DNA from 2 places in the Delftia sp. UME58 genome. Region 1 is predicted to be linked to the other one. Evidence: predicted binding sites of a transcription regulator. Region 1 holds the regulator's gene; the other holds the start of a gene.
What was found. Region 1 encodes FNR, which switches genes on or off when oxygen is low (the NO sensors DNR and NnrR bind a similar motif). Its sites were predicted from a motif close to TTGATNNNNATCAA; they were not measured.
Positions count from the first base shown of each region.

Region 2: a site for FNR is predicted at 2,339-2,352, ahead of A9976_RS18985 (type IV pili methyl-accepting chemotaxis transducer N-terminal domain-containing protein). Genes of this name have one in related genera too.

Region 1 covers NZ_LZZV01000020.1:176,946-184,384, forward strand. The annotation lists gene ccoN (cytochrome-c oxidase, cbb3-type subunit I) at 1-1,002, shown strand, start outside; gene ccoO (cytochrome-c oxidase, cbb3-type subunit II) at 1,022-1,654, shown strand; gene A9976_RS08125 (cbb3-type cytochrome c oxidase subunit 3) at 1,666-1,803, shown strand; gene ccoP (cytochrome-c oxidase, cbb3-type subunit III) at 1,831-2,748, shown strand; gene ccoG (cytochrome c oxidase accessory protein CcoG) at 2,827-4,281, shown strand; gene A9976_RS08140 (FixH family protein) at 4,339-4,653, shown strand; gene A9976_RS08145 (hypothetical protein) at 4,834-5,121, shown strand; gene fnr (fumarate/nitrate reduction transcriptional regulator Fnr) at 5,203-5,922, opposite strand; gene hemN (oxygen-independent coproporphyrinogen III oxidase) at 6,084-7,439, shown strand, end outside.
Region 2 covers NZ_LZZV01000071.1:42,628-50,066, reverse strand. The annotation lists gene A9976_RS18990 (response regulator) at 1-380, opposite strand, end outside; gene A9976_RS18985 (type IV pili methyl-accepting chemotaxis transducer N-terminal domain-containing protein) at 392-2,305, opposite strand; gene A9976_RS18980 (ChaN family lipoprotein) at 2,451-3,326, shown strand; gene A9976_RS18975 (DUF3297 family protein) at 3,405-3,662, opposite strand; gene A9976_RS18970 (DUF445 domain-containing protein) at 3,784-5,088, shown strand; gene A9976_RS18965 (arsenic resistance protein) at 5,089-6,060, opposite strand; gene A9976_RS18960 (sigma-54-dependent Fis family transcriptional regulator) at 6,179-7,439, opposite strand, start outside.

The DNA of each region.
Region 1 (7,439 bases):
GTGTTCTTCGGAACCATCGGCATCCGCAAGGTCCGCCACATCTACGTGGCCAACTGGTTCTTCGGCGCCTTCATCATCGCCGTGGCGCTGCTGCACATCGTCAACAGCGCGGCCATTCCGGCCGGCTGGATGAAGAGCTACTCGGCCTACGCCGGCGTGCAGGACGCGATGGTGCAGTGGTGGTACGGCCATAACGCCGTGGGCTTCTTCCTGACCGCAGGCTTCCTGGGCATGATGTATTACTTCATCCCCAAGCAGGCTGGCCGTCCGGTCTACAGCTACCGCCTGTCCATCGTCCACTTCTGGGCGCTGATCTTCACCTACATGTGGGCGGGTCCTCACCACCTGCACTACACCGCGCTGCCCGACTGGACGCAGTCCGTGGGCATGGTGTTCTCGCTGATCCTGCTGGCTCCCAGCTGGGGCGGCATGATCAACGGCGTGATGACGCTGTCGGGCGCATGGCACAAGCTGCGCGACGACCCCATCCTGCGCTTCCTGATCGTGTCGCTGTCGTTCTACGGCATGTCCACGTTCGAAGGTCCGATGATGTCCATCAAGACCGTCAACGCGCTGTCGCACTACACGGACTGGACCGTGGGCCACGTTCACTCGGGCGCCCTGGGCTGGGTCGGCCTGATCACCATGGGCTCGCTGTACTACCTGATCCCGCGCCTGTTCGGCAAGACCAAGATGCACTCGGTGGGCGCCATCGAACTGCACTTCTGGATGGCCACCATCGGCATCGTGCTGTACATCGCCGCGATGTGGATCGCCGGTGTGATGCAGGGCCTGATGTGGCGCGCCGTCAATCCCGATGGCACGCTGACCTACACCTTCGTCGAGAGCGTCAAGGCCAGCTATCCGTTCTACGTGATCCGCGTGGCCGGTGGCCTGCTGTACCTGGGCGGCATGCTGGTCATGCTGTGGAACACCTGGAAGACCGCGATCTCGGGCCGTTCGGTGAAGGTGGCCGTGCCTGCCGTCGTGGCCCACGCCTGAGCGTCTAGGAGCATTACTCATGTCCGATCACAACAATAGCGCTCCCAAGAGCTTTTCCCACGAGAAGGTGGAAACCAACAATTTCCTGCTGATCGTGCTGACCCTGCTGGTGGTCGCCGTCGGCGGCCTGGTGGAAATCGTTCCGCTGTTCTTCCAGAAGTCGACCACGGAAGCGGTGGCGGGCCTCAAGCCCTACACGCCGCTGCAGCTGATGGGCCGCGACGTCTACCTGCGCGAGGGCTGCTACAACTGCCACTCGCAGATGATCCGCCCCTTCCGCGCCGAGACCATGCGCTACGGCCACTACTCGGTGGCTGGCGAGTTCGTCTATGACCACCCCTTCCAGTGGGGTTCCAAGCGCACGGGTCCCGACCTGCACCGCGTGGGCGGCAAGTACAGCGACGAATGGCACCGAATCCACCTGAACAACCCGCGCGACGTGGTGCCCGAGTCCAACATGCCCGCCTACTCCTGGCTGGAAAAGAACAAGGTGGATGACACCGTGGTCGCCCAGCACATGAGCGCGCTGCGCAAGGTGGGCGTGCCCTACAGCGACGAGGAAATCAGCGGCGCTGCCGAGCAGGTCAAGGGCAAGACGGAAATGGACGCCGTCATCGCCTACCTGCAGGTGCTGGGCCGTTCGGTCAAGTAAAGGAGAGCGACATGGACATCACCACCATGCGCATCGTGGCCACGCTGGCCTCGCTGGCCTGCTTCATCGGCATCTGGTGGTGGGCGTTCGCCCGCCGCAACCAGGCCCGTTTCGACGAGGCCGCCCAGCTTCCGTTCGAGCAAGACTGAGTCCCTCCACCAGAACGAGAACTTCCCATGAGCGATTTCGTAAACAACTTCTGGTCGATCTATGTCACGGCGATCACGCTGGGCGGCATCATCGGCTGCCTGCTGCTGCTGTATCTCACCGCACGCAAGAAGGTGGTCCCATCGGCCGACAACACCACGGGCCACGTCTGGGACGAGGACCTGCGCGAGCTGAACAACCCCATGCCCAAGTGGTGGATGTGGCTGTTCATCATCACCTCGGTGTTCGGTTTCGCCTACCTGGCGGCCTATCCCGGCCTGGGCTCGTTCGCGGGCAAGCTGGGCTGGACGCAGCTGGGCGCCTATGAAAACGAGATGGCCAAGGCCCGCGCGGACCTGGAGCCGCTGTATGCCAAGTTCACGAGCATGAGCACCGAAGACATGGCCAAGGACCCCCAGGCCATGGCCATCGGCGAGCGCCTGTTCATGAACAACTGCGCGCAGTGCCACGGCTCGGACGCACGCGGGGGCAAGAGCTTCCCCAACCTGACCGATGGCGACTGGCTGCATGGCGGCACGCCCGAGAAGATCAGGGAAACCATCACGGGCGGCCGCATCGGCATCATGCCGCCCATGGCCGCTGCCGTCGGCACGCCCGACGATGTGCGCAACCTCTCGCACTATGTGCTGAGCCTGTCGGGCAGCCCGCACGACTCGCTCAAGGCCTCGCTGGGCAAGTCCAAGTTCACGGCCTGCGCCGCCTGCCACGGCATGGACGGCAAGGGCAACCAGGCCCTGGGCGCGCCCAACCTGACCGATGACATCTGGCTGCACGGCTGGGGCGAGGCCGCCATCACGGCCATGATCAACAACGGCAAGCACAACGAGATGCCTGCCCAGAAGGACAAGCTGACCGAGGCGCAGATCGCGGTGCTCGCTTCCTATGTCTGGGGCATGTCGCACAAAGACGGCGCAGTCCGTCAATAAGGACAGAGGGCGGCGCTGCGGCGCCGCCTTTTTGCCTTTTGAGTTTTCAGATATTCCAAAAAAACCAAGGAACCCACCATGAAGCCCGAGAACGGGGATGGCGCCGGGAAGCCTCCCCGCAAAGTCATTCCGATCACGCCTGCCGACCCGGATCCGGGCCAGCTGGTGTCGATGTTCGAGTCCGAGAAGAAGGTCTACCCGCGCTCCATCAGCGGTGTCTTCGCACGCTGGCGATGGGCCCTGGTGTTTCTCACCCAACTGCTTTTCTACGGCCTGCCCTGGCTGGAGTGGGGCCAGCGCCAGATGGTGCTGTTCGACCTGGGCGCGCGGCGCTTTTACCTGTTCGGGCTGGTGCTGTACCCGCAGGATTTCATCTACCTGGCGGGCCTGCTGATCATCTCGGCGCTGGCGCTGTTCCTGTTCACGGCCGTGGCCGGGCGCCTGTGGTGCGGCTTTTCCTGCCCGCAGACGGTCTACACCGAAATCTTCATGTGGGTGGAGCGCAAGGTCGAAGGCGACCGCAGCGCGCGCATGCGCCTGGACAAGAACGGCTGGACCTTCGAGAAGCTCTGGAAGAAGTCGCTCAAGCAGCTCCTGTGGATTGCCATTGCCCTGTGGACCGGCTTTACCTTCGTGGGCTACTTCGTGCCCATCCGCGAACTGGGCGGCGAGCTGCTGGCGCTGCAGGGCAGCTGGCAAATGTTCTGGGTGCTGTTCTACGGCTTTGCCACCTACGGCAACGCGGGCTACATGCGCGAGCAGGTCTGCAAATACATGTGCCCCTATGCGCGCTTTCAGAGCGCCATGTTCGACCGGGACACCATGATCGTCAGCTACGACACGGGCCGGGGCGAGCCACGTGCGCCACGCACCAAGAAGGTGGACTACAAGGCCCAGGGCCTGGGCGACTGCATCGACTGCAAGATGTGCGTGCAGGTCTGCCCCGTGGGCATCGACATCCGCAACGGACTGCAGTACGAATGCATCGGCTGCGGCCTGTGCATAGACGCCTGCAATTCCATCATGGACAAGATGGAGTACCCGCGCGGCCTGATCCGCCTGACAACGCAGAACGCCATGGCCGGCCTGTGGCGCCGCGCCCAGGTGCTGCGCCGCATCTTCCGTCCGCGCGTGCTGATCTACTCGGCCGTGCTGGTCGGCCTGAGCGTGGCCATGATCGTGAGCCTGGCGCTGCGCCAGTCGGTCAAGGTGGACGTGATCCGCGACCGTGCCTCGCTGTCGCGCATCGTGGCGGGCGGCAAGCTGGAGAATGTCTACCGGCTGCAGATCATGAATGCCACCGAACAGGCCCAGCGCTACCGCATCAGCGCCCATGGCCTGGACGGGCTGGAGCTGGCGTCCGAGCAGGAAGTCGAGGTCGGCCCGGCCGAGACGCGCGGCATTGCAGCGCGCCTGCAGATTCCCTACGGTTCTGCCGAGCCGGGCTCGCACACCGTATTCTTCGATATCGATGCCCTGCAAGCGGGTGCGGGCCGCACGTCCGAAAAGGCCGTGTTCCTCGTTCCCCGGTGATGTTCCTGGCAGGCGCGGCACGGTCCGCGCCTGCCGCCTGAAAGAAAGAGGTTTCCCATGTCTTCCAGTCCCCCAGTTCCCGCACCCGCCCAGGCCGCTTCGCATCCCGACGCCGGCAAGCCCTGGTGGAAGTTCGGCCATGTCTGGCTGGTGGTGGCAGGCCCGGCCGCCGTGGTGGTGGCCGCCGTGATCACGGCCATCATCGCCATCAATGGCGCCGATCCCGTGATCGACCCCGACTACTACCGCAACGGCATCACGATCAACGAGCGTGCCGATGGCGTGCGCGAAGTGCCCAAGAGCATGGCGCCCGCCGTCACCGGTCGCAACCATGCGGCCACGCCAGCGCACGACCATCCCACGGACCGCTGACCGCGCCAAGCCCCCTCACGAGGCCGCAGTCGCGGCCTTTTTGCATGGCGGATCGCATCTCCGGCATGTGCGACGGGTGAGGGTTTCCTACAGGCGCGCAGGGCGCTTCGGGGCTTGGCGCCAGGCGTTGGCGCGGCGCACAATGAAGGCGACCCCCTCTACAGCACAAGGAGATCGCTGATGTTGGCCCAACGCTGGATGTGGATTGCCTGGCCTGCCTTTCTGGCCGCCGCCGTGATGGAGATGCTGGTTTTTGCCTTTGTGGATCCGCTGCAGCTGCATTGGCTCGGCGACCTGGGCTGGTCGCGCCAGGGCATCTACACGCTGGCCTTCTTCGCCTTCTGGGGCGTGACCATGCTCTCCAGCCTGATGACCACCATGCTGGGCCGCTCGGCCCGCGATCTCAATGACGGCGTGGTCTCCGAGCCCGAACCGGACCTGGCCATGCAGGGGCTGGGGCGGGACTGAGAGAACGCCGGCCGCAATGAACAAGGCCCGCTGTCGCGGGCCTTGTTCATTGGCGGATGAATGCCTGCAGCCCCTGCAGCCTTACTGGCACTGCTGGCTATTGACGATGCGCTTGAGCGCCTCCGTGTCCAGGATGCGCAGATGGCGCTGGCGCACCTCGATGATGTTGTCGTCCGCGAACTTGGAGAACGTGCGGCTCACCGTCTCCAGCTTCAGGCCCAGGTAGCTGCCGATTTCCTCGCGCGTCATGCGCAGCACCAGTTCGGACTTGGAAAAGCCCCGCGCATGCAGGCGCTGCACCAGGTTGAGCACGAAGGCGGCCAGGCGCTCTTCGGCGCGCATGCTGCCCAGCAGCAGCATCACGCCGTGCTCGCGCACGATCTCGCGGCTCATGACCTTGTGCACATGGTTTTGCAGGGCCGTGACCTCGCGCGACAGGTCTTCCAGCTTGTCGAAGGGCATGACGCAGACTTCGGCGTCTTCCAGCGCGACGGCATCGCAGGTGTGGTGGTCGTTGACGATGCCGTCCAGGCCGATGATCTCGCCGGCCATCTGAAAGCCCGTGACCTGGTCGCGTCCGTCCTCGGTGGCCACGCAGGTCTTGAAGAAGCCGGTGCGGATGGCGTACAGCGAGGTGAAGGCCTCGCCGTTGCGAAACAGCAGGCCTCCGCGCTTGACCTTGCGGCGCGTGGCCACGATGTCGTCGATGCGCTGCATCTGCTCGGCATCCAGGCCCATGGGCATGCACAGTTCGCGCAGGTTGCAGTTGGAGCAGGAGGCTTTGATGGTCTGAAGGTTCATGGAGTGATAAACATCAGCGGCACACAGCGTGCCGGCGGTGACCTCGTGGATTGCGATGAGTTGGATCAAATTGTCGCAGCAGTGCCTCAAACAACTCTTGATATGAGTCAAGGACATGACCGATGTGCTGCGGCACAGTCAAGGTATTAGAGGAAAAACCCATGACCGCTGTCACCCCAGAGCTGCTGCGTCGCTTTGACGTACCGGGGCCCCGATACACCTCGTTCCCTACCGCCGACCGCTTTGTCGAGGCCTTTGGTGCAGAGGACTATATCCTGGCGCTGCAACAACGCAAATCGAGTACCGCAGCGCGTGCCATGCCTTTGTCGCTGTATGTGCACGTGCCCTTTTGCGAGTCGCTGTGCTACTACTGCGCCTGCAACAAGATCGTGACGCGCCACCACGATCGCGCCGCCGTCTACCTGGACTACCTGGCGCGCGAGATGGCCTTGCACACGGCCCATTGCGGCAAGGGCCAGACCGTCAGCCAGCTGCACCTGGGCGGCGGCACGCCCACCTTCTTCTCCGACGACGAGCTGCGTACGCTGATGGGCCTGTTGCGCGAGCATTTCAAGCTGGAGCCGGGCGGCGAATACTCCATCGAGGTCGATCCGCGCACCGTCAGCGTCGAGCGCCTGGCCGTGCTCAAGGAGCTGGGCTTCAACCGCCTGAGCTTCGGCGTGCAGGACTTTGACGAGCAGGTGCAGATCGCGGTGCACCGCGTGCAGCCGGCAGAGCAGGTGTTCGAGCTGGTGGCGGCCGCGCGGCAGCTGGGCTTTGCCTCCATCAACGTGGACCTGATCTACGGCCTGCCCAAGCAGACGCCCGAATCCTTCGAGCGCACGCTGGCCCAGGTCAACGCGCTGCGGCCCGACCGCATCGCGCTCTATGCCTATGCCCACCTGCCCGAGCGCTTCAAGCCGCAGCGGCGCATTGCGGCCGAGGATCTGCCGCAGGGGGCCGACAAGCTGGCCATGCTGTCGCGTTCCATCGCCGCATTCATGGACGGTGGCTATGTCTACGTGGGCATGGACCACTTCGCCCTGCCCGAGGACTCGCTGGCCGTGGCCAAGCGCCAGGGCCGGCTGCACCGCAACTTCCAGGGCTACAGCACCCAGCCCGACTGCGACCTGATCGCGCTGGGCGTCTCGGCCATCGGCAAGGTGGGCGCCAGCTACAGCCAGAACGCCAAGACGCTGGAGGAGTACTACGACGCCATCGACGCCAGCCACCTGCCCGTGGTGCGGGGCCTGGCGCTGTCGCGCGACGACCTGGTGCGCCGCGCCGTCATCATGGCCATCATGTGCCAGGGCGCCGTGCTGTTCGAACCCATGGAGCAGGCCTGGCTGCTGGGCTTTCGCGAGTACTTCGCGCCCGAGATGGCGGCCCTGGAGGACCTGCAGGCCAAGGGCCTGGTGCAGATCAGCGACGAGGGCTTCCAGGTCACTCCCATGGGCTGGTACTTCGTGCGCGGCGTGGCCATGCTGTTTGACCGATATCTGCAGGCGGACAAGAAC
Region 2 (7,439 bases), on a different contig from region 1:
TCGCCGCGTGCGGCGCGGCGCAGGGCCTCGGACAGCAGGTCGCCGTCGATGGTCTTGAGCAGATAGCCCTGGGCGCCGTTGCGCAGCGCGGCCGCCAGGTCCTGGCCGTCCTCGCTCACGGTGAGCATGACGACACGGCTGCCCGGCGAGGCCGCGCGCAGGCCCGCGATGGCATCGACGCCCAGCACGCCGGGCAAGTGGTTGTCCAGCAGGATGACCTGGGGCGCCAGCGCGGGCACCAGGCGCAGGGCCTCGCCCGCGTCGCCGGCCTCGCCGACCACGCGCAGGCCTGCGTCCTGGGCGATGAGGGCGATCAGGCCGCGGCGGAACAGCGTGTGGTCGTCGATGACGAAGACGGAGATGGGGCTGGCGAAGGACATGGGGCGGCGGCCTACTGGGTGTTCAAGGGAAGGGCCTGCGCGGGCGGCGGCACGGAGGCACCGGCCGAGGCCGAAGGAGGCAGCTCGATCAGCACGCGCGTGCCCTCGCCGGGGCGGGAGTGCACATGGACCAGCGCCTGCGCCAGCAAGGCGCGCTCGCGCATGATGCCCAGGCCCACATGCAGCGAGTCCGGCGCAACGTCGGCGGGGATGAAGCCGCAGCCGTCGTCGCAGACCTCGAAGCGCCAGGGGTGGCGTCCGACGCGCAGCTGCACATGCCTGGCACCCGCGTGCTTGCGCACGTTGGACAGCGCCTCCTGCACCATGTGCAGCACCTGGATCTGCACGTCGGGCGCCAGCGGCAGGCCCTGGCCCGACATGGTCAGCGAGGTGGCGATGCCCGTCTGGTGCTCGAACTTGGACAGCGTGGCGCGCAGCGCGGCCTCGATGTCCTCGGCGCTGGTGCGCGTGCGGAAATGCACGAGCAGCTCGCGCACGTCGGCATAGCATTCGCGCACGCCGACTTCCAGTTCGTCCAGGCTGCGGTCGCGCGCCTCGTCGCGGCCCTTGGCCACGGCGTCGCGCAGCAGCTGGGTCTGTATCTTGAGAAAGGCCAGCGACTGGGCAATGGAGTCATGCAGCTCGCGTGCGATCAGGCCGCGCTCCTCGGCCACGGCGGCCTCGCGCTCCAGCGCCGTGGCGCGCAGGCTTTCCATGGCGCTGGCCAGGTGGCGCGCCATGGCGGACAGCAGGTCGCGCATGCCATCCGTGAGCACCACGGTGGAGCGAAAGAACAGGTTGACCTCGCCCAGCAGGCGCTGCTGCAGTTGCACGGGGATGCTGACCACGGTCCGGAAGCCGGCCTCGCGGCAGTGCGGCAGCTGCAGGTCGCTGGCCGGCGTGATGGGGATCACGCGCAACCGCGCCTGCTCGCGCGGCTGGCCGCACAGGCAGGCTCCCGTGTGCAGGCAGTGCTCCTGCACCGACATGGACTGGGGCAGGCCGTCGCCGGCCAGCAGCACGTAGCGCTCGTTGGCCTCGTCGGACCAGCGCACCGTGGCCGCATCGGCCTGGGCCGCCAGGCGGACCTGGCGCACAAAGCCTTCGGCCAGGGCCTGGAGGCTGGCGGCCTCCGACGCCTGCACGCTGACCGCGTACAGCGCCTGCAGCTGCTGGTGCTGCACGTTGAGGCTGGCGGTCTTCTCGCGCACCTTGTCTTCCAGCTCGGCGTGCGAGCTTTGCAGCGACTGGGCCATGAGGTTGAAGCCGGCGGCCAGCTGGCCGAACTCGTCATCCACCTCCACGCGCATGCGCGTGTCCAGGTGTCCGCGGCGCATGCGCTCCAGCGCCGAGCGCAGCTGGCCCACGGGATGCAGCACCAGCCAGTAGCTGGTGGCCATGAAACTCACGGCCGCGATGATGGCCAGCGCCATCAGGCACATCTGGAACAGGTGCAGGATGGCCGTCCAGCGCGAGAGCCGGTCCTCGATGGCCTCGACGAAACCGTCCACCTCGCGCACGAAGGCGTCGGCGCTGCCCATGATGGCTTGCGCATCCACATGGTCCTCGGCCTGCCACTGCGTGCGCAGCGCACTCCAGTCGCCGCGTATGCGCTCGTAGCGCGCGCTGACCACATCGCTCCAGGGCACGAACAGCGGCCGCGACATGTCGCCGCTGCGCAGCAGGTCCAGGCTGACGTCGAACTGCCGTGCGCGCGCCTGCCACTGCGCAGGCGCCTCGTTCTGGCGCGCCATGGCCATGCGCACCATGCTCATGCGCAGCCGTCCGGCCTCGTTCACCGCCGCCGCGCCGCCCTCCAGCTGCCAGGCCACCCACAGCGTGAAACCGATCGATGCCACGGCCGCGAGCAGGCAGGCCGCGCCCATGAGCAGCAGCTTGGTCGAAAGCGAGGGCTTGCCATGCATGACTGCAATGTAGCCATTGCACACCGGCGCGTCTTGACCTGAATCAAGCGCCATCCATTGCCGCAAAGGCTGGCACCTGCGGCTGCCCCCAATGCCCACAGGGCCTATGGAGCCCCCGGGCGAGGCCAGTGTTTAGCATGGGGCCATGCAAGTCCGCTCCATCCCCCGCCCCTTCATCCGCAACCCCGGCCTCGCCGGCCTGGCTGCGGCCGCATTGCTGGCGGCAGCCCTTGCCGGCTGCGCCAGCTCCTCCGCCCCGGCGCGGGACTGGACGCAGCAGTTGCAGCGCTGGTCCGACGCGCCCATCGTGCTGCTGGGCGAGCAGCACGATGCGGTCGCCCACCAGGCCTGGCAGCAGGCCACGGTGGAGCAGTTGGCAAAACAGGAGCGCCTGGCCGCGCTGGTGATCGAGATGGCGCCGCGCACCGGCTCCACCGCGTCCCTGCCGCGCGATGCCTCCGAGGACGCGGTGCAGCAGGCCCTGCAATGGCAGGACGCGGCCTGGCCCTGGCCGCGCTACCGCGGCGTGGTCATGGCCGCCGTGCGCGCGGGCGTGCCCGTGCTGGGCGGCAACCTGCCGCGCGCCGACATGAAGCAGGCCATGCGCAACGAGAATCTGGACACCCACCTGCCGCCCGAGGGCTGGCAGCGCCAGCTCGACGCCATCCGCGAAGGCCACTGCGGCCTGCTGCCCGACGCCCAGCTGCCGCCCATGGCCCGCATCCAGCTGGCCCGCGATGCCAGCATGGCCGAGGTGGCCAGGGCCGCAGTCAAGCCCGGCAAGACCGTGCTGCTGGTGGCCGGGCGCGGCCACGTGCTGCGCGGCGTGGGCATTCCCAGCTGGCTGCCCGAGGCCGCAGGCGCCAAGGTGGCCGTGGCGCAGGCGGGGGAGACATCGGTGGCGCAGGCGCCGGATGTGGATTGGCTGCAGAAGACGGATGCCCTGCCCGCCAAGGACCACTGCGCCGAGCTGCGGGAGAAGTTCAGGAATCCGCCGGCGCCGCGGGCCGATGCGAGCTGAAGCCCGCTGATTCCTGAAGAGGCTGCGGCCGGCCTTGCGACCGGCCGGTCAAGCCTGTGGCGGCACAGGCGCAGGAAATCAGCGGTAGAAGGCTTCCACGGCGCCCTTGAGCTTGATCAGCAGGGGCCTTCCCTTGCGGTCCACCGTCTTGCCGGCAGGCACCTTGATCCATCCCTCGCTCACGCAGTATTCCTCCACATCGAAGCGCTCGTTGCCGTTGAAGCGGATGCCGATGTCGTGCTCGAACACGGCGGCCACATGGTGCGGGCTGCGCGGGTCGATGGACAGGTGGTCGGGCAGTGCGGGGCGATCGGCGGGTGCGTTGGCGTCGGTCATGGTCTTGTTCTCGCAAGAGGGTTCTGAAGAAAGCCGGTATTGTCAGCGCAATTCGCAGGCAGGCGCTGGCTGACAGGCTTTGGCGGCAGGCATCGTCATGCGGATGGCGGACGGGCGTCGTATGCTGCGCTCCATGCTGTCGCCAGAGCAACGTCAAACACTGAAGTCGGCCAAGCGCCTGCCGCTGGCGCTGCTGCTGTTCGTGGCGCTGGGCTTCGTGGCCTCGTCCGTGGCGGCGGGGCACTGGCAGCAGGTGCCGCTGTGGCTGGCCTGCATCAAGGCCGTGACCGAGGCCTCGCTGGTCGGCGCGCTGGCCGACTGGTTTGCGGTGTCGGCGCTGTTCCGGCGCATTCCGCTGCCCCTGGTCGGGCGCCACACGGCCATCATTCCGCGCAACAAGGACCGCATCGGCGAGAACCTGGCGAATTTCGTGCGCGACAAGTTCCTGGACGGGCCTTCGCTGGTGGCGCTGATCGAGCGCCATGATCCTGCGCGCGTGCTGGCCGGCTGGCTGACCACGCCTGCCAACAGCGCCCTGCTGGGGCGGCAGGTGGCGCGGCTGGCGCTGGCGGCGCTGGAGATGGTGCAGGACCGGCAGGTGGAGCGGTTCCTGACCCAGGCATTCAAGGCCTTGCTGGCCCAAGTGGACCTGCCCCGCGCGGCGGCGGATCTGTTGTCGGGCCTGACCAAGGACGGCCGCCACCAGGCCGTGCTGGACGATGTGCTGGCCCGCGTCAGCGGCGTGCTGCGCGAGGCCGAGACCCATGTGCTGATCGCCCAGACCATCGTGCTGTGGCTCAAGCGCGAGCATCCGCTCAAGGAAAAGATGCTGCCCACGGACTGGCTCAGCGACAAGGGCGCCAGCGCCATTGCGGGCGCGCTCGACAGCCTGCTGCAGGACATTGCCAGCAATCCAGAACACCACATGCGCAAGGCCTTCGACGCCTCCGTGGACCGGCTGGTCACACGGCTGCAGTCCGACCCTGCCATGTCCGAGCGCGCCGAGCGGCTGCGCCACTACCTGCTGCACGACGAGAAGCTGGCCGGCTACCTGCGGGCGCTGTGGCTGGGACTGCGCGCCAAGCTGCAGGCGGACCTGGCCAACGAGCATTCGCAGGTGGCGCGCAAGACCGCCGCCATGGGCCGCTGGCTGGGCCAGTCGCTGGCGCACGACGAGGCGCTGCGCAGTTCCATGAACGAGCGCCTCAAGCGCTGGGCCCAGGCGCTGGCGCCCGATGTCTCGCAGTTCCTGGCCCAGCACATTGCCGATACCGTGCGGCGCTGGGATGCGCGCGAGCTGTCCGAGCTGATCGAGCTGCACATCGGCAAGGACCTGCAGTACATCCGCATCAACGGCACCGTGGTCGGCGGTGCCGTGGGGCTGCTGCTGTTCCTACTATCCAATGCGGGGCGGCTGTGGGCCTGATCACTGGCCGGCTGGCGGGTCCCGGCCCCACAGCGCAATCACGCGCACATAGGCCAGTTCGGCCAGCAGCTCCACCAGCGTCTGCGTGACGATGACGGCCGGCAGCACGGGAATGGCGCCAGGCACGGCCAGGGCCAGCGGCAGCACGACCAGCGAATTGCGCGTGCCCGCGCTGAACGCGACGGCGCGGCCCGAGGCTGCCGGGAGCCGGAAGGCGCGCGCCACCAGCCAGCCCAGTACGGGCGCTGCCACCGCGAAGGCCGCGTAGACGGGCACCACGCTCCAGGCCGCGTGCGTGGCCGGGCCCAGCTGGGGCAGCACGGAGGCGATCACCACGAACAGCACCAGCGCCGTGGCCGGCACGGGCAGCAGGCCCAGCCATGCCGAGGCGCTGGCCGCGCGACGGCTGCGGGCGGCCCACAGCTGGGTGGCGGCGGCCAGGGCCAGCGGCACGGCGATCAGCCAGACAAAGGCGTGCAGGAAAGGCCCGGCCTGGACCAGCCGCGCCGCATCGTCACCCAGGAACAGGCCCAGATAGCCGGGCAGGGCCAGCATCTGCGCGATCAGCAGGGCCGGCGTGGCCGCCAGCAGCAGGCGCGCGTCGGCGCGCCCCAGGTGGGAGAAGGTGACCACGTAGTCGATGCAGGGCGCCAGCATCACCAGCAGCGCGCCCAGGCGCAGCAGGGGGGCGGCGGGCAGGAACTGCAGCAGGGCCCAGACCAGCAACGGCACCACGATGAAGTTGGCCGCCATCAGCGCAGCCAGGAAGCGCACCTGGCCGAAGGCGCGCCGCAGCTCGGCCACGGGCACCTGCAAGAAGGTCACATAGAGCATCAACGCCAGCGCGGGGTTGATGGCACGCTCCGGCACGCCCGTGCCGGGCAGCGCCCAGGCGGCGGCCGCGGCCAGGGCCACGGCGGCGAAGTAGATGGGAATCTGGCGCTGTTCGAGCGCGTCTCGGGTGTCTTGCATTCGGGGCGCCGGGTGCGGCAGGGGCGGCAGGGGCGGCAGTGGGTAAGGAGTGCCTAGTATGGCAACGGTGCGTCCAGCCGCTGTCTCGAATTCCCTGCCAGCCCTGGGCCTGACCGGCTCAGCCGGGCGATGCCGCGCCCAGCACCTTGTACAGATAGGAGCGCGAGATGCCCAGCTCCTGCGCGGCCAGCTTCTTGTTGCCGCCGCAGCGTGCGATGGCATCGAGAATGGCGTTGCGCTCCTGGTCCTTGAGCGGTGCCACGGCGCCGGTGGAGGGCATGTCGGCCTCGGCAACGGCAACGGCAACGGCCAAAGGCCGCGCGCCGGCCAGCGGGTCCTCGTGGCGCGCGAAGTTGTCCACGTCCAGCAGGTGGCCATCGCAGAACACCAGGGCCTCTTCCACGCGCTGTCGCAGCTGGCGCACATTGCCGGGCCAGGCCTGCCGGGCCAGGTAGGGCATGACACCGGGCGCGATGCGGGGCAGCGCAATGCCGTTGCGCTCGCAGAACGACTGGGCAAAGCGCTGCACCAGGGCCGGGATGTCCTCCAGGCGCTGGCGCAGGGCGGGCACATGCAGCACCACGCCGCTGAGGCGGTAGAACAGGTCCAGCCGGAAGCGGCCGCTGTCGATGAGGCCGCGCAGGTCGCGGTGCGTGGCGGCCACGATGCGGAAGTTCACCTGCCGGCCGCTGTGCGCGCCCAGGCGCTGCACCTGGCGGTCCTCCAGCACGCGCAGCAGCTTGACCTGGATCTCCATGGGAATGTCGGCCACTTCGTCGAGGAAGAGCGTGCCGCCCTCGGCCTGCTCCAGCTTGCCGGGCTGGCCCTGCCTGCGCCCGCCCGTGAAGGCGCCGGCCTCGTAGCCGAACAGCTCGGACTCGATCAGCGTGGCCGGCAGGGCCGCGAGGTTGAGGCTGACCAGGGGCGCTTGGGCATCGCGCCCGCGTGCATGCAGGGCCTGGGCCACCAGTTCCTTGCCGCTGCCGCTCTCGCCCAGGATGAGCACGGGCACATCGAGCCGCGCCACGGCGTCGATCTCGCGTGCCAGCCTTTGCATGGGGGCGCTGGCGCCCACCATCTGCGCCGTGGGCGTGCCGCCGCGCAGCTGGCTCAGTTCGCGCTTGTAGTGCTGCACCTCGTCATGCAGCTGGTTCAGGCGCTGCTGCATGCGGTTGAGCGCCTCCACGCCGCTGAAGCTGACCTGGCCCACGGCGCCCACCACGGCGCCGCCCTCGTAGACCGGCATGCGGTTGACGATGCGGCTCACGCCCGGCCCCAGCTGCTGCAGGTCGCCGATCTCGGCCCGGCCGCTGCGCACCACGTGGGGCAGGCGCGAGTTGGGGATCACGTCCTCGGCGCGCCGGCCTGCGGCCGTGCCG